Regions from separate parts of the Phytopseudomonas daroniae genome, predicted to be linked through region 2. Evidence: riboswitches for the same ligand, from Rfam matches in the RefSeq annotation. Region 2 holds a riboswitch; the other holds the start of a gene.
What was found. Region 2 has a riboswitch for cobalamin ahead of DNK10_RS16840 (ABC transporter substrate-binding protein). Riboswitches for the same ligand answer to the same signal wherever they lie in the genome.
Positions count from the first base shown of each region.

Region 1: linked by a shared signal. The riboswitch ahead of DNK10_RS03075 (TonB-dependent receptor domain-containing protein) and the one ahead of DNK10_RS16840 (ABC transporter substrate-binding protein) in region 2 are both predicted to bind cobalamin.

Region 1 is NZ_QJUJ01000001.1:635,827-645,310, reverse strand. It holds gene DNK10_RS03085 (cobalamin-binding protein) at 1-30, shown strand, start outside; gene DNK10_RS03080 (AI-2E family transporter) at 126-1,136, shown strand; gene DNK10_RS03075 (TonB-dependent receptor domain-containing protein) at 1,406-3,259, opposite strand; cobalamin riboswitch at 3,353-3,563, opposite strand; gene dxs (1-deoxy-D-xylulose-5-phosphate synthase) at 3,606-5,516, opposite strand; gene ispA ((2E,6E)-farnesyl diphosphate synthase) at 5,643-6,530, opposite strand; gene DNK10_RS03060 (exodeoxyribonuclease VII small subunit) at 6,527-6,769, opposite strand; gene DNK10_RS03055 (DNA topoisomerase III) at 7,137-9,074, shown strand.
Region 2 is NZ_QJUJ01000007.1:70,387-79,870, reverse strand. It holds gene DNK10_RS16845 (FecCD family ABC transporter permease) at 1-631, opposite strand, end outside; gene DNK10_RS16840 (ABC transporter substrate-binding protein) at 628-1,644, opposite strand; cobalamin riboswitch at 1,821-2,016, opposite strand; gene DNK10_RS16835 (type B 50S ribosomal protein L31) at 2,415-2,675, shown strand; gene ykgO (type B 50S ribosomal protein L36) at 2,672-2,827, shown strand; gene DNK10_RS16825 (DUF971 domain-containing protein) at 3,057-3,350, opposite strand; gene DNK10_RS16820 (HEAT repeat domain-containing protein) at 3,347-4,327, opposite strand; gene DNK10_RS16815 (ABC transporter ATP-binding protein) at 4,324-5,178, opposite strand; gene DNK10_RS16810 (ABC transporter permease) at 5,178-5,960, opposite strand; gene DNK10_RS16805 (ABC transporter substrate-binding protein) at 6,011-7,429, opposite strand; gene DNK10_RS16800 (4Fe-4S dicluster domain-containing protein) at 7,877-8,122, opposite strand; gene DNK10_RS16795 (fumarate reductase/succinate dehydrogenase flavoprotein subunit) at 8,194-9,484, opposite strand, start outside.

The DNA of each region.
Region 1 (9,484 bases), on a different contig from region 2:
CTCTGCGAGCTGTTGGCACCCGCTCGGTGATGGCGGTCGCACCGCCTACTGCCGACATGCGATGACGCTGGTAAAGCGCGCTGGCAACTGGCAGATTGGATGCCTTCCCGTTTGTTGCAGATGTTATGAAAGCCCCTGTCTCCCCTTGGTTTTCCCCCGCCAGCGCATTGATCGTTGGCGCCGCGCTACTATTGGTCTTCCCGTTGAAACTGCTGCCGAGTCTGCTGGCCGGTTTGCTGGTGTTCGAACTGGTCAACCGTCTGGCTCGCCCGATGCAACGGATGTTCGCCGGGCATCTCGGGCGCTTGCTGGCTGTCGGTCTGCTCAGCGTGCTGGTGATCGCCGTGCTCGGTCTGGTGTTCGCCGGTAGCTTCTCGCTGGTGATACACGAGCTGAACAACCCGGGGCGGCTGATGGGCAAGTTGTTCGAGGTGATCGACCGTGCCCGCGCCCAGTTGCCGGAGGTGCTGGTGGCCTACCTGCCGGCCAGCGTCGACGACATCCGCATCGCACTGCACGATTGGCTGCGCGGCCATATCAGCGAGCTGCAACTGCTGGGCAAGGGGGCCGTGCACATGTTCGTCACGGTGCTGATCGGCATGATCCTCGGTGCGGTCATTGCCCTGCAGAACGTGCCGGAACCGGGTGAGCTCAAGCCATTGGCCGGTGCCTTGTTGACGCGTGTCGGGCATTTCGTCGAGGCCTTCCGCAACGTGGTGTTCGCGCAGATCAAGATTTCCCTGCTCAATACCGCCTTTACCAGCATTTTCCTGATTGGCGTGTTGCCGCTGTTCGGTGTGCACTTGCCACTGACCAAGACGCTGATCCTGATCACTTTCGTGGCGGGGCTGCTGCCAGTGGTTGGCAACCTGATCTCCAATACGGCGATCTTCGTGGTGGGGTTGTCGATGTCGATCTGGGTGGCGATCGGTGCGCTGGCCTATCTGATCGTCATCCACAAGGTCGAATACTTCCTCAACGCACGCATCGTCGGTGGGCAGATCAAGGCGCGTGCCTGGGAGCTGTTGCTGGTCATGCTGGTGTTCGAAGCGGCGTTCGGCATCGCCGGGCTGGTCGCTGCGCCGGTGTACTACGCCTACCTCAAGAGCGAGCTCAAAGCCCAGGGCTGGGTGTGAGCATGTCGATTGCCTGACTCAGAGCCTGTTCACGATCTTTCGACGAGATTCCACGTGCAAGGACAGCAAAAAGACGCAAGCGGACGCTCACCCCGTAGGGTGGATCGGGGCGCGTAGCTGACGCTCTTTTCATCCACCATTACGATTGCAGAGCGGTGGACGGGTAAAGCGTCGTCCACCCTACGACAGGCCGCTTGCGCCTTATTGCCGCCGATCTATAGGGATACGGGTTCCTGTTTGCCAGGTGCACAAAGATCGTGAACAGACTCTCAGAACGCTGGCGTCCAGGTCAGCGATAGCAGGGCTGTACGGCCCTCCTCACGATACTCGCTGTAATTCGTCACCGGCCAGCTTCCATAACTGTACTGCGTACGGCTGTAACGCTTGTCCAGCAGGTTATCCACCTTCAGGCCGAGTGCCAGTTCTGGCGTGGCCTGCCAACTGCTGCGCAGGCCGAGCAGGCCGTGGCCGGCGATCTCACGCTCATTGGCGGCATCGTCGTAAGTACGGCTGACTGCCTGCCAGGTCGCGCCGAACGACCAGTCGCCAAACTGGCGATCCACATCCAGGCTCAGGGTACGTTTGGCGCGGCGATCGAGTTGCTTGCCCGTGGTGCGATCACGTGGGTCGATCACGCTCAGGCCGAGAGCCGTCTGCCAGCCGAGCAGCTCGTGTTGCAGGCTGCTCTCGAAGCCGTTGATGCGCGCCTTGTCTACGTTTTCGGCAGGCCAGCCATTGATCGCATCGCGCAGGTCGGTGCGGTAGACCGAGGCCTGCAACGTAGTGCGCTCGGCCAGTTGGCTGCGCCACTGCAGTTCGTAGGACTTGGACGTCTCCGGCTGCAGATCCGGATTGCCGCCGTCCGGCCAGTACAGGTCATTGAAGGTTGGCGCGCGAAAGCCTTCGGCGTAGGAGAGGATCAGTTCGTTGCGCGCATCCAGCTTGTAGCCCAGCGCGCCGCTGAAGGTATTGGCGCTGCCGAACTGCTGGTTCTTCTCGTGGCGCAGGCCGAGCTCGGTGAAGAACACTTCGCCGCGGTAGCTGTGCTGAGCGAGCAGCGCATGGTTCCAGCGGCTGTCCTGCGCATGGTCAGTGTTGCTGTTGAGTTGTTCCTGATAGCTTTCTGCACCGACGAGCAGGCTGTTGCCATTGCCCAAATCGAGTGTGTTGAGCCAGGCCAGGCTGTCACGGTAGGTGCTGAACGGGCTGCTGTCGGGAACATCGTCAAAACGCTCGGCGGAGCGGTTCTCGCTGTGGCCCAGTTCCACGCGGCTTTTCCAGTTCGGCAGCAACTGGGCGCTGACGAAGCCCGAGTAGCTGGTGAGCTGGTAGTCGGCATAGGGGTAGGCGCCATCCCAACCCAGGTCATATTCGCTCTCGCCACGTTGATCCAGCACACTGAAACCGGCCTCCAGCTCGTTGCTGAAACGATGGCTGAGGCTGGCGCTGAAAGCGTTGTTGCGATAGGCGTCGCGGTCATGATCCGGCGCCACTCGGGCATAGGTGCGGTTGATGCCGCGCGTGTCATCGGCACTCATGCTGAGGTTGAAGCGGGTGTCTGCGTTGCCGCCGGAGAGGCCGAGACTGCGCTCCCAGGTGTGGTTCGTGCCATAACCGATACGCAGGCGCGGATTGAGCCCCTCGCCAGTGGCCCGACGGGTGAAGATCTGCACCACGCCGCCGATCGCGTCGGCACCATGGATCGCCGAGCGTGAACCGCGTAGTACCTCGACGCGCTCGATCTGTTCGATATTCAGGTATTCCAGTGGGGAGATACCGGCGGACGCCGAGCCGATGCGCTGACCGTCGACCAGTACCAGGCTCTGCGCCGATTTGGTGCCACGGATGTACAGGCCGCTGTTGCTGCCTCTGCCACCGCTACGGGTGACCTGTACGCCGGGAGCGCGGGCCAGCAGATCGAGCACGCTGCTGGGCTGCAAGCGGTCGATATCTTCGCGGGTGAATACCGTGCTGGCGGTACTGCTCTGCTCGCGTGGCTGTACCTCGCGATTGCTGGTGATGACGGTTTCCGAGAGCTTCAGGGCGTCGTCGTAACTGGTGGCCTGGGCCAAAGCCAGGCCGGGAGCCAGAGACGTCGCAAGGATCAGGCGGGACAATTTCACATGTATTTCCTCAAAGGTCGGCAGACTTTCGAGGAGGGCAGAAGCAAGCGCGGCGCAGAAGGCCGTCGCTTGACGGTGATGCCCTCCGCAACACCAGTCGAATCCTGCGAGGCCGGTCTCCGGGCTCTCGACTCAGTCACTCGCCTTCCCGGGAAACCCAGTGGCTGTTGAGCGGCTGTGCAGTACTGCAGTCGATTACCGTTGCGGGGGCAGCGCCGGGATGACTCGCTGGGCGAGGGCACCGGCTTCCCGTTTAACGCCCGACGGCTGATCGTCAGGGCGCACCTTGCAGGATATGAACGCCGCGTACCTTAGTGTGCGCCTGAGTGAATTACAAGCAAGCACCTCAGTCTTTGCTTGAATTTTTCTCAAGAATAGCGAGGCGTTTACGCACGGCCGCTTCGATCCCCGCTTCATCCAGGCCACACTCGGCGAGCATCTGTTCGGGCCTGGCGTGCTCGACATAATTGTCGGGCAGGCCCAGGTGCAGCATCGGTTTGAGCGCGCCACTCTGGGCGAGGAATTCGCTGACGGCGCTGCCGGCGCCGCCCATCACGCTGTTTTCCTCGATGCTCACCAGCAGCTCATGGCTGGCGGCCAGTTCGCTGATCAGGGCTTCGTCCAGGGGCTTGACGAAGCGCATGTCGACCACCGTGGCGTTCAGCGTTTCGCCGACGCGCAGGGCCTCGGCCAGTTGCACGCCGAACACCAGCAGGGCGACGCCGCTGCCCTGGCGACGGATCACGCCTTTACCAATCGGCAGAGCGCTCAGTGCGCGGTCAATCGGCGCATTCGGGCCGCTGCCACGCGGGTAGCGCACCGCTGCCGGGCCGGCGAACTGGTAGCCGGTGGTGAGCATGTGGTGCAGTTCGTTCTCGTCGCTCGGCGTCATGATCAGCATGCCGGGAATGCAACGCAGGTAGGAGAGGTCGAAGCTGCCGGCGTGAGTGGGGCCGTCTTCACCGACCAGGCCGGCGCGGTCGATGGCGAACAGCACGTCGAGGTTCTGCACGGCCACGTCGTGGATCAGTTGATCATAGGCGCGCTGCAGAAACGTCGAGTAGATCGCCACCACCGGCTTGGCGCCTTCACAGGCCATGCCGGCGGCGAGCGTCACCGCGTGTTGTTCGGCGATGGCCACGTCGAAGTAGCGATCCCCGTGGCGCTCGCTGAAGGTCACCAGGTCGGAGCCCTCCTTCATGGCCGGGGTGATGGCCATCAGGCGCTCGTCGCTCGCCGCCATATCGCACAGCCACTGACCGAACACGCTGGAGTACTTCGGCCCGGACGGCTTTTTCGCTTTGGCTGGTGCGTTGATCGGCTCCAGTTTGGTGATCGCGTGGTAGACGATCGGGTCGACCTCGGCGGGCGCGAAGCCCTTGCCCTTCTTGGTGACCACGTGGAGGAACTGCAGGCCTTCCAGGTCGCGCATGTTGCGCAGGGTGGCCAGCAGGGTCGGCAGATCATGGCCGTCGATGGGGCCGATGTAGTTCCAGCCCAGCTCTTCGAACAGCGTGCCGGAGACCAGCATACCTTTGGCGTGCTCTTCGGTCTTGCGGGCGATTTCCCAGGCGCCGGGCAGCTTGGACAGCACTTTCTTGCTGCCTTCGCGCATGTTGGCGTAGGTGCGGCTGGAGAGGATCTTGGCCAGGTAGTTGGACAGGCCGCCGACATTCTTGGAGATCGACATGTCGTTGTCGTTGAGCACCACCAGCATGTTGGCCTTGACGTCTGCCGCATGGTTGAGCGCTTCGAACGCCATGCCGGCAGTCAGGGCGCCGTCGCCGATCACGGCAACCGATTTGCGCTTGCTGCCCTGGCGCTGGGCAGCGATGGCCATGCCCAGTGCGGCGCTGATCGAGGTGCTGGAGTGACCGACGCCAAAGGTGTCGTACTCACTTTCCGAACGACGCGGAAAGGCGGCGATGCCGTCCTTCTGGCGCAGGCTGCTCATGCGCTCGCGGCGGCCGGTGAGGATCTTGTGCGGATAGGCCTGATGGCCGACGTCCCACACCAGGCGGTCGTCCGGGGTATCGAAGACGTAGTGCAGGGCGATGGTCAGTTCGATCACCCCGAGGCCTGCGCCGAAATGCCCGCCGGTCTGACCGACCGTGTAGAGCAGGTACTGGCGCAATTCGTCCGCCAGGGTCTCCAGCTCGGCCTCGCCGAGGCGGCGCAGCTCATCCGGCGTGTTGGCGCGGTCGAGCAGCGGCGTCAGCGGGCGTTCGCGGGGAATCTCGTGGAAAGTCGTCGGCATCAGGCGAGTCGTTATAAGAATTCAAAGAATGGGGCAGTTTACCTGATGCGACGATCCGAGCCCAAGCAGGGCAAGAGCGCGGATCGCCGCAGCGGTCGTGGCAGATGAGACAGCGAGGGCGTGACTTCAGTTGCGCCTTTCGACGATATAGCGAGCCAGTTCGCGCAGTGGCTCGGCGGCGCTGTCGAACGGGTGCAGCGCCTGCAGGGCCTGGTCGCGCAGTTCGCAGGCATAGTGCTTCGCCGCCTCCAGGCCGAGCAGGGCCGGGTAGGTGGGTTTGTCGTTCGCCTGATCCTTGCCCTGGGTCTTGCCCAGGGTGGCGGTATCGCTTTCGACGTCGAGGATGTCGTCCTGCACCTGGAAGGCCAGGCCGATGACGCGAGCGTAGGTGCTCAGGGCCGTCAGCGTGCGTTCATCGGCCCGGCCGCTGGCCAGGGCGCCGAGGCACACGCTGGCTTCGATCAGCGCACCGGTCTTGTGACGGTGCATGACCTCCAGGGCTTGCTGTTGCAGTTGCTGGCCGACCGAGCCGAGGTCGATGGCCTGACCGCCAACCATGCCCGCCGGGCCTGCGGCGTTGGCCAATGCGCTGAACATGGCCAGGCGAACATCGGCGCTCTGCGGGTTGCGCTGCTCGTCGGCCAGCACCGCGAAAGCCAGGCTCTGCAGGCCGTCGCCGGCGAGGATCGCCGTCGCCTCGTCGAAGGCCTTGTGGGTGGTCGGCTGCCCGCGGCGCAGGTCGTCATCGTCCATGGCCGGCAGGTCGTCGTGTACCAGGGAGTAAGCGTGGATCAGCTCCACCGCGCAGGCCGCACCATCGGCTTGCCGGATATCCCCACCCAGGGCTTCGCAGGCGGCGTAGGCGAGTAGCGGGCGAATGCGTTTGCCGCCGTTGAACACGCTGTAGCGCATGGCCGCATAGAGGCGCTCGAGCTCGGTACGCGGTGCTGCGAACAGCAGCTCCAGAGCCGCGTCGACCTGCTTCTGGCAGCGGGCCTGGTACGTGGTGATCATATCGGTTCGTCCGTTTCGAACGGCGCCGCTTCCAGTTCGCCATCGCGCTCCAGGAGGATCTGTACTTTCTGCTCGGCCTGGGTCAGCGACGCCTGGCAGTCACGGGTCAGGCGGATGCCCTGTTCGAAGGCGCTCAGCGACTCCTCCAGCGACAGTTCGCCGTTCTCCAGGCGTTCGACCAGGGTTTGCAGGTCGGTGAGGGACTGCTCGAAATCGAGCGAGGCTTTCTTACGGGCCATGGCGGGAATTCTCAGGCGGGGTTCGCGGTTCGGCGCGACATTAGGATTTGTTCTCGATTCAGCACCAGCCGCGTTGCGGCGAAAAAACTCGCCAACACGGCAGGCAGGCCAAGAGCAGTGCGTGGCGAGATTTTACGCGCAACCCTCCGGGTCGGGCTCATTTTGTCGCGAATGCCGCGTTGCTCGCCACTCATTTGGCGCAACCAGACTTCGCGGCTCGCGATAAAGCGCGCTCTGGCATCGTCATGCTCAATCGGGAGCAGACCCTAGCAGAGCCCCTGCCTATGGGCAAATCAGTGCGGGCGTAGCTGGATTGTATGGATATACAGTATTCTGGCGCCTGTTCATTCGAGCGTGCCGATGTCTCATGCGTCTGTTTCTCTGCGAAAAGCCCTCTCAAGCCAAGGATATCGCCAGTGTGCTCGGTGCCACACGGCGTGGCGATGGCTGCTGGCTGGGCAACGGGGTGACGGTTACCTGGTGCATCGGCCATCTCCTGGAAACCGCGCCGCCGGATGCCTACGACGCGCGCTACAAACGCTGGGTGCTGGACGACCTGCCCATCGTGCCGCAGCAGTGGAAGATGCGCGTAAAACCCAAGACCGCCGCGCAGTTCAAGGCGGTCAAGCGGCTGCTGGGTGAGGCCGCGGAGTTGGTGATCGCCACCGACGCGGATCGTGAGGGCGAGATGATCGCTCGCGAGTTGCTCGACCACTGCCGCTACCGCGGGCCCATCCAGCGCCTGTGGCTGTCGGCGCTGGACGATACCTCGATCCGCAAGGCACTGGCTGCGCTCAAGCCGGGCGCGATGACCTACAACCTCTATCAGTCGGCGCTCGGTCGTTCGCGGGCCGACTGGTTGATCGGTATGAACATGAGCCGGCTGTTCACCCTGCTTGGCCGCAAGTCCGGTTATCAGGGCGTGCTGCCGGTCGGGCGCGTGCAGACGCCGACCCTGCGCCTGGTGGTGGATCGTGATCGTAGTATCGCGGCCTTCGTGCCGGTGCCGTTCTGGGCCATCGACGTAGGACTCGACGGCAACGGCACGCGATTCACCGCGCAATGGCGAGCGCCCGAAGCGCAGTGCGACGAGCAGGGCCGTTGCCTGCGTCAGGAGGTGGCGCAACGCGCCGCCGAAGATATTCAGGGCGCCGAGCAGGCCCTGCTACAGCACTTGAAGACCGAGCGCATGCGCGAAGCGCCGCCCTTGCTGTTCGATCTCGGCACCTTGCAGCAGGTCTGTTCGAAGAAGCTTGGCCTCGGCGCCCAGGAAACCCTGGATATCGCCCAGAAGCTCTACGAGACCGACAAACTGATCACCTACCCGCGCAGCGATTGCGGTTACCTGCCGCTGAGCCAGCATGCCGAGGCACCGGCGATCCTGTCGGCTTTGGGGCAGGCTGACCCGGGGCTGCGCGAGGTGCTCGGACATACTCAGGCGCAGCGCCGCTCGCGGGCCTGGAACGATGCCAAGGTCAGTGCGCACCACGGCATTATCCCAACCCTGGCCGCAGGCGGGCTGGCGCGCCTGAGTGGTCGGCCGCGAGCGGTTTACGAGCTGATTCGCGCCCGCTATCTGGCGCAGTTTCTGCCCAACCACGAATACGACCGCACCCAGGCCGATTTCGACTGCGCCGGCCATAGCCTGCGCGCGGTCGGCAAACAGATCGTCGAGCCCGGCTGGAAGCGCGCCCTGCCGGAAGCCCTGGCGCCCGCCAAGGGGCGCGAAGCCCCAGCGCCCCAGGCACTACCGGCTCTGCACGAAGGGCAGCAGTGTCCGGTGCGTGAGGTGACCCTCAAGGATCTGCACACCCAGCCGCCCAAGCCATTCACCGAAGGCGACCTGATCCAGGCCATGAAGAACGTGGCGCGGCTGGTCGAGGATCCACGCCTGAAGCAGAAGCTCAAGGACACCACCGGGATCGGTACCGAAGCCACCCGCGCCGGCATCATCCAGGGGCTGCTCGACCGCGGCTACCTGATCAAGCAGGGCAAGACCCTGGCCGCCACCCCGGCGGCTTTCGGCCTGATCGATGCGGTGCCGCGGGCCATCGCCGATCCTGGCACCACGGCGATCTGGGAACAGGCGCTGGATATGGTGCAGAGCGGCGAGATGCCGCTGGAGGAGTTCGTCGCCAAGCAATCGGCCTGGATGGGCAAGCAGATCGAGCGCTGTCTCGGCCTGCAACTGACCATCAGCGGCCCCGCACCAGCAGGGCGTGCACCCTGGAAAGGCAAGCGCAAGGCGACAGCCCGCAAGGGCACGGCTGGCAAGCGTGGCCGCAAAACCCCGGCGAAGAGCTGAGTCGCGCTACAAGGCGGGAGTGGACGGTCGGTGACCCGCGTTGAACCATGGATCACGGCCTTCGGCCCCGGATTACGCCTGCGGCTAATCCAGGCTACGTTCGGCCACGACCTGTAGGTTGGATTAGCCCGTAGGATGGGTGAAACCCATCAATTTCCGATGGGTTTCACCCATCCTACGACCTACAAGGCGGGAGTGGACGTAGGGTGGATGACGCTCTTTTCATCCACCATTGCGATTGCAGAGCGGTGGACGGATCGGGCCGCGTAGGCAAGCGTCAGCTACGCGCCCCGATCCACCCTACGACCGGCCGCTTACGCTTTTTTGCGGTCGTAAATAATGAGGAGGTGTCCGCAGGGCCTGGGGCCATGAATCGTGAACCGATTCCAGGCCTCTCTGTTCAACGTGCG
Region 2 (9,484 bases):
GCACGGCCAGCGCCACGTCGTGCCAATTGACTCCGCTGAGGTTACCGAGCAACCAGAACATGATGCCGCGGGCCTGCTCGGCGCTGGCTGATTTGGTGATCAGCAGCGAGGTCACGGCGTTGAACAGCTGGGAACCGGCGATACCGGCGAGAATGATCTGCCCAGTGCCATTCATGGCGCCGCCACCGGCAGCGCGGGCCAACAGCGCGACCAGGCTGAAGGCGGCGATGGCGCCGATAAAGGCGCCCATGGACAGCGACAGCATCCCCGCGCCCAGCCCCAGCAGCGCTACCGAAACCGCGCCGGTGGAGGCCCCTGCGGAAATCCCGAGCAGATAAGGATCGGCCAACGGATTGCGCAGCAGCGCCTGCAGTACCACGCCGGATACCGCCAGTCCGGCGCCACAGCAGGCCGCGACCAGGGCGCGGGTCAGGCGGTAGTTCCAGACGATGCCCTGGTCGATCGGATCGAGCACGAAGCCAGTGCCGAACAGCTTGTTGGCCAACACCTGGAACACTACCGATAGCGCAATCGGCGTTTCGCCCAGCGCCACACCGGCGACCACCGCCACGGCCAGCAACAGCAGGCAAATGAGCGTCAGCAGGAACAGGTGAGTACCGCGAGCCATCATTTCTGGATATCGAACCCGTCAACGGCCTTGGCCAGGGTTTCGATGCCGGCGATCATGCGCAGCGAAGCCTGCATGCCGTCGGCATCGAGGATCACGATACGGCCGTTCTTCACTGCATCCATGTGCTTGGCCACCGGATCGTTGCGCAGGAACTCGAGCTTCTTCTCCACATCGTCAGCCGGGAAACGGCGGCGATCCATGCGCGCCAGCACCAGCACGGTCGGGTTGGCCTTGGCCAGGGTTTCCCAGCCCACGGTTGGCCACTCCTCGCTGGACTCGACCACATTGCGCAGGCCCAGGGATTTCATCATGTAGTCAGCGACGCCCTTCTGCCCGGCCATGTAGGGATCGAGATCCAGGTCGGCGCTGGAGAACCAGAACGCAGCGGAGATCTGCCTGGCCTGGCGCTGCTCGGCATTTGCAACCGCCTTGCCGAGTCGCTCCTGCAGGCTGCTGACCAGCTTGTCGCCTTCATCCTGCACATCGAAGATTTGCGCCAGTTGCTGGATGCTCTTGTACAGGCTGTCGATCTGGAACGGCTGCAGGCGAGTGCCGTCGGCACCGACCAGGTTATCCTTGCCTTCGCAGTCGGATGGCAGGATGTAAGTCGGGATCTTCAGCTCGTGGAACTGCTCGCGGGTAGCAACCACGCCCTGCTCGCCGACCATCCACTCGAACTGCACGGCCACCAGGCCAGGACGCTTGCTGATCACCGACTCGAAGCTCGGGTCGTTGTCGGCCAGGCGCTCGACCTTGTCGTTCTGCGCCTCGAACTCGGGCAGTACGTTGCTGAACCAAAGAGAAGTACCAGCCAGATGCTCGCCAACCCCCAAAGAATAGAGGATCTCGGTGCCGGCCTGGCCGATGGTCACGGTGTTGTTCGGCGCAGCGGCGAAGCTCAGCGCATGGCCACAGTTGTCGATAGTCAGCGGGTATTGGGTCGGGCTGGCGGCCAGCGCCATGGAAGACAGGCCAAGGGCGGCGGTGAAAACGGCGAAACGAGACACGAGCATGCGGGTGATCTCCAAAACAACGAATACGCATAAACGGCAGTGCGCAGGCTGGAGAACACATCACGCCAAGCGGCCATGGCCACACCTGTCCCTTACGGAAGGTGATTACGGATGCCCCTCCCGGACACCCCGCCGGCTGGTTCGATTGCAGCGCCCGACCACCGCTGCGTCGCAGCTGATCAGACCCTATGCCGGCAGGTCTCCTGACTAGTACGTCGACGCACTGCTGCGGCCTTCCCGGAATCGCTTCCAGTGACACGAATGCAGCCATGCTCGGTACCTACAGTTGCGGGGGCAGTTCCGTTTCGCCACATGAGGTGGCGTCGGATTCCCTATTGATTCCTCGCGGAAACCGGCGGCGGCATCTTAAACGATCGAGTCACGTCACGGCAGCGCCATTTACCGCGGGTTGTTGCTGCCTTTCCCGGTAGCACGGGAAAAATAGCGGGCGGCAAACGGATAACGTAGTGAAACTCCTTGTCGCCATTATTGTTATATTATAACAATAATGCAACGCGTTTATCGCGCCCGGCTCAACTGCTAGACAAGCCACCGTCCGGGATAAGGCGCAAGCGGACGGTCGTAGGATGGGTGAAACCCATCGGAAATTGATGGGTTTCACCCATCCTACGGGCTGGTGGATGAAAAGAGCGTCATCCACCCTACATCTGCTTGCGCCTTGTAGCAGGCACTGAAGATTCCGCTTGAAATGAGAAGCAAAATCAATAAACTGATAAATGTTATTTTATAACATATTAATTGGAGTTCCCATGAAACCCGGCATCCATCCCGATTACCGCCCCGTGCTGTTCCACGACGTCTCGGCCGACGCCTACTGGCTGATCGGCTCCACGGTGAGCACCGACAAGACCCGCGAGCACAGCGATGGCAACACCTATCCCTATGTCGCACTGGATGTGTCCAGCGCCTCGCACCCGATCTACACCGGACAGCAACGCCAGACCAAGAGCGAGGGCCGAGTGGCCGGCTTCAACAAGCGCTTCGCCGGATTCGCTGGAGCCCGCTCATGAAAGTCGTCGCCTCGCTGAAACAGGCCAAGCTGCGCCATCGCGACTGCCAGATCGTCAAGCGCCGCGGGCGTATCTACGTGATCTGCAAGACCGAGCCGCGCTTCAAGTGCGTGCAGGGGCGGCCCAAACCGCAGCGCAAGAACAAGGGATAAATGGCTTGAATCACCAACCCCGGCGCGAAACGATCGCCTCGGGGGCGAGGCTCCTACATCGCGTGAAAATCCTCACCTACACTATCGAGGTGCCTGCGAGATCGGCGTCCGACGCCAAATCGTGTAGGAGCGTCGCCCCCGGCGCGAAGCGATCGCTGCCGTCCAGCAGGATTAGTGTCGTAACAATCGGGCAATGCCAGGCACATACCCGCCCTGGAAAATAACCAACTCAACTCACCACGCCTCCCAACTCACGCAGGTAACTCCACGGATAGATGCCGCGGTCGTGGCCGTCATCGAATACCAGCTGCACGCCATAGCCCTGAGCATGGATTGCTGTAATCCGCACTCCGTCAGGTGCCACGTCGATACGCTGTGCCAGGCGTGCCGCCCTGCATTTCGAGCACGGACACCCGGCACGCAAGCGCTCATGACTGAGCACCTGCACCTGCCCTTCCCCCCAGTCGACGGTCAGTCTCGATTGCGTGGCGCTGTTGCGTAACGCGACGGGCGCCTGGCTCATGGATTGGGCAGACGCAACTGGCCGATGGCAATGCGCACCGCCTTGCGCACTTCCGGGTCGGCATCGTGCTCGACAGACTGCAGCGCTGGCAGTGCCTGTGCGTCGCCCAACTCCCCAAGGGCCAGCGCGGATTCCTTGCGCAGGTTGCTGATAGCGTGCCCCAGCAGTTCCACCAGCGCGTCGCGCGCCGCGGCGAACCGCAAACGCCCGAGCGAGCGCACGGCACGCAGCCGCACCTGCCAGTAGCTGTCGCTCAGCGCCTCGAGCAGCGCAGGGCCGGCACCCGCCTGGCCAACCTTGCCAAGCGTGGTTGCCGCCTCCTCGCGCACCTGCCATTCACGATCCTTCAGGGCCGTCTGCAAAGCCGGCAGCACGCTGTCATCGCTGGCCAGACCCAGGGCGCCAGTTGCGGCGCGGCGTACTTCGGTATCGGCATCGTCGCTGGCCAGGCGCGCCAGTTGCGGCAAGGCATCGGTCTGCTTCAACCAACCGAGGATGCCCACCGCTTCACGACGCACGAACGCGTCGCTGTCCTGCAGGGCGGCGATGGCCGTAGGTACGCTGTCGATCAGGCGCAACTCGCGCAGAGCACGCAAGGCACTGGCACGTACGAACGCATCGGCATGCTCGGCCCAGGGCAGCACCACACGGCCGGCGTCGGCCGTCTTCAGCTCGCTGAGGCTCTGCGCTGCCGCGCCACGCACACGGGCGTCAGCGTCGGTCAGCGCGGCGCACAGGCCGCTCACCACCTCGGGCTCTTCCCAGGCCTCCAGCAGGCGCGCCGCTTCGGCGCGCACATCCGCGGATGAATCCCGGGTCAGGGCGTGAGTCAGCCAGGGCAAGGCTTCTGGTTCTTCCAGATCGGCCAGTTCGATCAGGGCGATACGCCGCACGCCGGCGTCCTCATCCTCCAGACGTGGTAGCAGGTCGAGAATGTCGGGGTTATCGGTGCTCATATCGGTGTTCGGGTCGGTCATAGGGCAACTCGCAATGGCGGATGATCGGTGGGCAGCCCGAGCGGCGTCAGACGTGGCAGCTCGCGGCCTTCTTCATGGCGCAGCAGCTCCAGGCAGTGACGCTTGAGCTGCGCGAACTCCGGGGTGGTCAACAGGCCCGCATGCCGCGGACGGCGGAAATCCAGGCGCAGGTCTTCGATGAAACGTCCCGGTCGCGGGCTCATCACCAGGATGCGGTCGGCGAGGAACAGGGCTTCGTCGATGTCATGGGTGACGAACACCACGGTGGTGCGCACCCGCCCCCAGATATCCAGCAGCAGCTCCTGCATCTTGCTGCGCGTTTGCGCATCCAGGGCGCCGAAGGGCTCGTCCATCAGCAGCAGACGTGGGCGGTTGATCAGCACCCGGGCGATTTCCGCACGCTGCTGCATGCCACCGGACAGTTGATTGGGCCAACGGGCGGCGAAGTCCTGCAAGCCGACCAGGCTGAGAAACTCGCGGGCCTGGTGGTGCCGCTGCGCCTTGCCGATGCCCTGCATCTTCAGGCCGAAGGCGACGTTGTCGAGCACGCTGCGCCAGGGCAACAGGGTGTGATGCTGGAACACCATGCCGCGCTGCGGCGACGGCCCCTCCACCGCCTGGCCATCGACCCGCAAGGTGCCGGCGCTGGGCGTCAGGTGCCCGGCCAGGGCGCCAAGCAGGGTCGACTTGCCACAACCGGACGGGCCGAGAATGCACACGAACTCGCCAGCGGCGATGGAGAAATCCAGCGACTGCACGGCTTCGAACGCCTGGGCGCCCTCGCCCAGGCTGATGGTCAGTTTTTCTATATCGATGCGCCCGGCCGACAGGCCCGTTTCATGGATAGTCATCAGCGACGCCCTCCCGTGCGATACCAGGGGGTCAGCAGGCTGCCGAGTCGCTTGACCAACAGGCTGCTGCCCATGCCGAGCACGCCGATCAACAGCATGCCGACGATGATGTCCGGGTAGTTCTGGATGGTGTAGGACTCCCAGGTGTAGTAACCGATACCGAATTGCCCGGAGATCATTTCAGCAGTGACCAGGCAGAACCAGGACGTGCCCATGCCAATCGCCAGGCCGGTGACGATGCTTGGCGCCGCCCCCGGCAGGATCACCTCGCGCAGGATCGCCAGGCGCCCGGCACCAAGGCTGCGGGCGGAAGCGATCAACCGTGCGTCGACGCCCTCCACGCCGTGCACGGTATTGAGCAATACCGGAAACAGCGCACCGGTGAAGGTGATGAAGATCATCGACAGTTCCGACGAGGGAAACATCAGGATCGCCAGGGGAATCCAGGCCACGGCGGGAATCGGCCGTAGCACTTCCAGCGGTGGCAGCAGGCTGTCTTCGGCCCAGCGCGAACGGCCGATGGCGATGCCCAGGGTGATACCCAGCACGGCAGCGATCAGGTAGCCGGTGAATACCCGGCCCAGGCTGGCGCCGACATGATCCCAGAGTCTGCTGGATTCGATCAGCGCGATGGCGGCGTCAACCACCGACGCTGGGGTGGGCACATAGATGAAGGTGAGCAGGCCCAGATCCAGGCGCGAGCGGGTCGCCACCTGCCAGAACAGCAGGCAGAGCGCCAACGAAGCCAGGCGCAACGGCCAACGGTGTAATGAAGTCATCATCAGGCTCCTGTGAGGCGCTGCGCCACGCGAGGCATGGCGCAGCGGGCCGATCAGCGTGCCGCCAGCAGGCTCTGGTTGGCGCTACCGAAGTCCAGGGCTTCACCGCCGTGGGCCTTGGCATAGGCCTCGGCCTGACCCTTGAGCAGGAAGGCGCTCAACTCGCCCTTGCCATTGCGTACGAACCAGGCCTGGTTGGCCAGCAGCTTGATGCCACTGTCGCTGGCCTGGGCGTAGATGGCGCGGATGTCCTTGCCCTCCTCTTCGAGTTGCGCCAGCGCCTTGAACGCCGCTTCCGGGGATGCGTAGTGGCGCACCTTGTCCTCGCCACGCACCCAGATCTGCGCCAGGCGCTTGAAGTCGCTGATCGGCTTGCCGGTCACCGCATCGTTGGCCTTGAGCGGCAGTTGCGCGTAGTCGGCCAGGGCCTTGGCATAGTCACGCCCCTCGGCCTTGAAGGCGGCCTTGATGTACTGGTCGTCGACGAACCGCTCGACGTTCAGGCCGCGGTCGGTCTTTTTCAGCAGCTTGAGGGTGTCGATGGAGGTGGCGACGGCCTGGCGGTACTCGGGCTTCCAGGTCAGGTCGCGGGTCTGCAAACCAAGTGGGCCATGGAACAGGTAGTTCACCTCGGCCTCGATGCCGGTGACCTTCTCGATCAGCTCGCTGTACTTCTCCGGTTCGGCAGCGATCAGGCGATCCGCTTCCAGGCCGGCACGCAGATAGGCGGTGACGATCTCCGGATACTGCTTGGCATAGGCCGCATCCACCAGGGCACCGTGGAAGGTTGGCGTGTCGGCCTGGGAGCCATCGTAGATCTTGCGGGCGAAGCCACGGTTGGGGAACAGCTCGGCGAAGGGCACGAAGTCGGCGTGGGCCTCGATGCGGTTGCTGCGCAGCGCCGAACCGGCGATTTCCGGCGCCTGGGCGATGATGCGTACATCCTTCTGTGGATCCCAGCCCTGGGCGGCGACGGCGCGCAGCAACATGCCGTGGGCGGTGGACGCGAACGGCACGGAAATGGTCTTGCCCTTCAGTTCGGCCAACGACTGCACGCTGGAGGACGCCGGCACCACGATGCCGTTGCCGCTGCCCTTGGTGCTACCGGACAGGACGCTGATGAACAGGCTCTGCTTGCCGGCGTCACGGAAGGCCACGCCGTTGAAAGAACCCGGGAAGTCGGCCATGGCACCGAAGTCGAGCTTGCCGGCGACCATTTCGTTGGTCAGTGGCGCGCCGCTGGTGAAATTCTTCCACTCGATCTCGTACTTGGCATCCTTGTACTTGCCGTCGCGCGGCAGGTACTTGTCGAGCAGGCCGAGCTCGCGGATCAGTAACCCTCCGGTGGCGCAGTTGATGGTGGTGTCCTGGGTGCCGATGGCGATACGGATCGTTCCGGCGGGCAGCTCGGCTTGCGCCGAAGCGGCGCCGATGGCCAGCGCGAGGCCGACCAGAGTGGTACGCAAGTGCATGGGTGTCTCCCCTCGAATTAATAGGGTCTGTTGACGTTTCAGCTCGATCGCGCCGGAGCCCGTTTTGCCGCGAGGCAAGGCACGAGACGCGAAGTTTGGTGTTCCAAATGAGCGTCGAGAAACGCAGCATTCGCGGCAAAACGGGCCCGGCCCTGCGGGTTGCGCGAGAAATCTCGCCATGCGTTGTTGGAGGACTTGGCAAGGGAACACCATTCCCTGCGTCCTCCGCCTAGCCTGGCGAGATTTCACGCAGCAACGCGGTTCGTGCTGAAACGTCAACAGACCCACGCTATTGGAATCGTCTCCGCCGGGTGGTCGGCCGGTGGGAAACGAGGGGTGTGGTATCAGGCGTCCGGTGGTTGGCCGGATGGCGTGCTGCTTTTCTTATGTTTGGTTGGTGGGCTGAGGCGGATCTCCGCCCAGCCCCAACGCGGCTACGTGTCAGGCTCAACGCAACAAGTAGGGAATCTCGACGCGCACCGCACCGGTCGGGCAGTCCTTCTCGCAGGGCATGCAGTACCAGCACTCGTCGAAGGCCATATAGGCCTTCTGTGTCGCCGGGTTGATCGCCAGCAAGTCCATCGGGCAGACGTCGACACACACGGTGCAGCCCTTGTGGGCGATGCACTTGTCTTCGTCGATGGTCACGGGCGCATTGCTGCGCAGCAGGATTTCCTGGGGCTGGAAGGCCATATCACGGTGTCCTCGGAGCCTGTGGCTCTCGTTATGTGGTTGCACGCTGTTCTTGGTTGCCGCTGCCGCGCCTAGGCGGCTTCGGTTTTCACCCGCAGGCGGTTGTAGGCCTGCTGCTCTTCGTCATCCAGAGCGATCAGGTAAGGCTCGACCGGCTTCTTGAAACTGACCATCTGGCCGTGTTCGTCCTTTTTCAGGTGGCAGTGCACGAACCATTCGGCGTCGTTGCGCTGCGGGTGGTCGACGCGGTGGTGGTACAGGCCCCAACGGCTTTCCTTGCGAAACAGCGAGGCGCGCGCGGCCATTTCCGCGCAGTCGCGGATCACGCTGACTTCCATGGCACGCATCAGCTCGTGAGCGTTGTTGGCCTTCAGCTCGGCCAGATCCGCCTCGATGGCGGCGAAGCGTTGCAGGCCGATTTCCATCTTCCTGGTGACCTTGAGCGGCTGCAGGTAATCGTTGACGAAGCGGCGCAGCTTGTACTCGACCTGTGCGGGCGGCAGGCCGTGCTCGCGATGCAGCGGCGCATAGACCCGCGCCCGCTCTGCGTCGATCTGCGCCTGATCCAGGTCGCTGTACTCACGTTCGGCCACATAATCGGCGGCGTTGTTGCCCGCGAACCAGCCGTAGGTGAAAGCGCCGAGCATGTAGTTGTGCGGCACCGCGGCCATGTCACCGGCCGAGTACAGGCCCTTGACCGAGGTCTCGGCCTTCTCGTTGACCCACACGCCCGAGGCGCTGTGGCCGCTGCAGAAGCCGATCTCGGAGATATGCATCTCGACCATGCTGGAACGGTAGTCGGTGCCGCGCCCGGCATGGAACTGGCCGCGGCTGGGACGCTCGTTGCTGTGCAGGATTTCCTCGATGTTCTGGATGGTTTCCTCGGCCAGGTGATCGAGTTTGAGGAACACCGGGCCGTTGCCGCCTTCGAGCTCCTGATGGAACTCCCACATCATCTGGCCGCTCCAGTAATCGCACTCGATGAAGCGCTCGCCCTTGTTGTTGGCGGTATAACCACCCAGCGGGCCGGTCACATAGGCGCAGGCCGGGCCGTTGTAATCCTTGATCAGCGGGTTGATCTGGAAGCACTCCAGATTGGCCAGCTCGGCACCGGCGTGATAGGCCATGGCATAGCCGTCGCCGGCATTGGTCGGGTTCTCGTAGGTACCCATCAGGTAGCCGGAAGCCGGCAGGCCGAGACGCCCGGCCGCGCCGCAGCAGAGGATCACCGCCTTGGCCTTGATCACGTGAAAATCGGCGGTGCGGCAGTCGAAGCCCATCAGGCCGTTGACCGCGCCGTCGGCACCGGTCAACAGGCGTGTGGCCACCAGGCGATTGGTGATTTCCACCCGGGCACGCTTG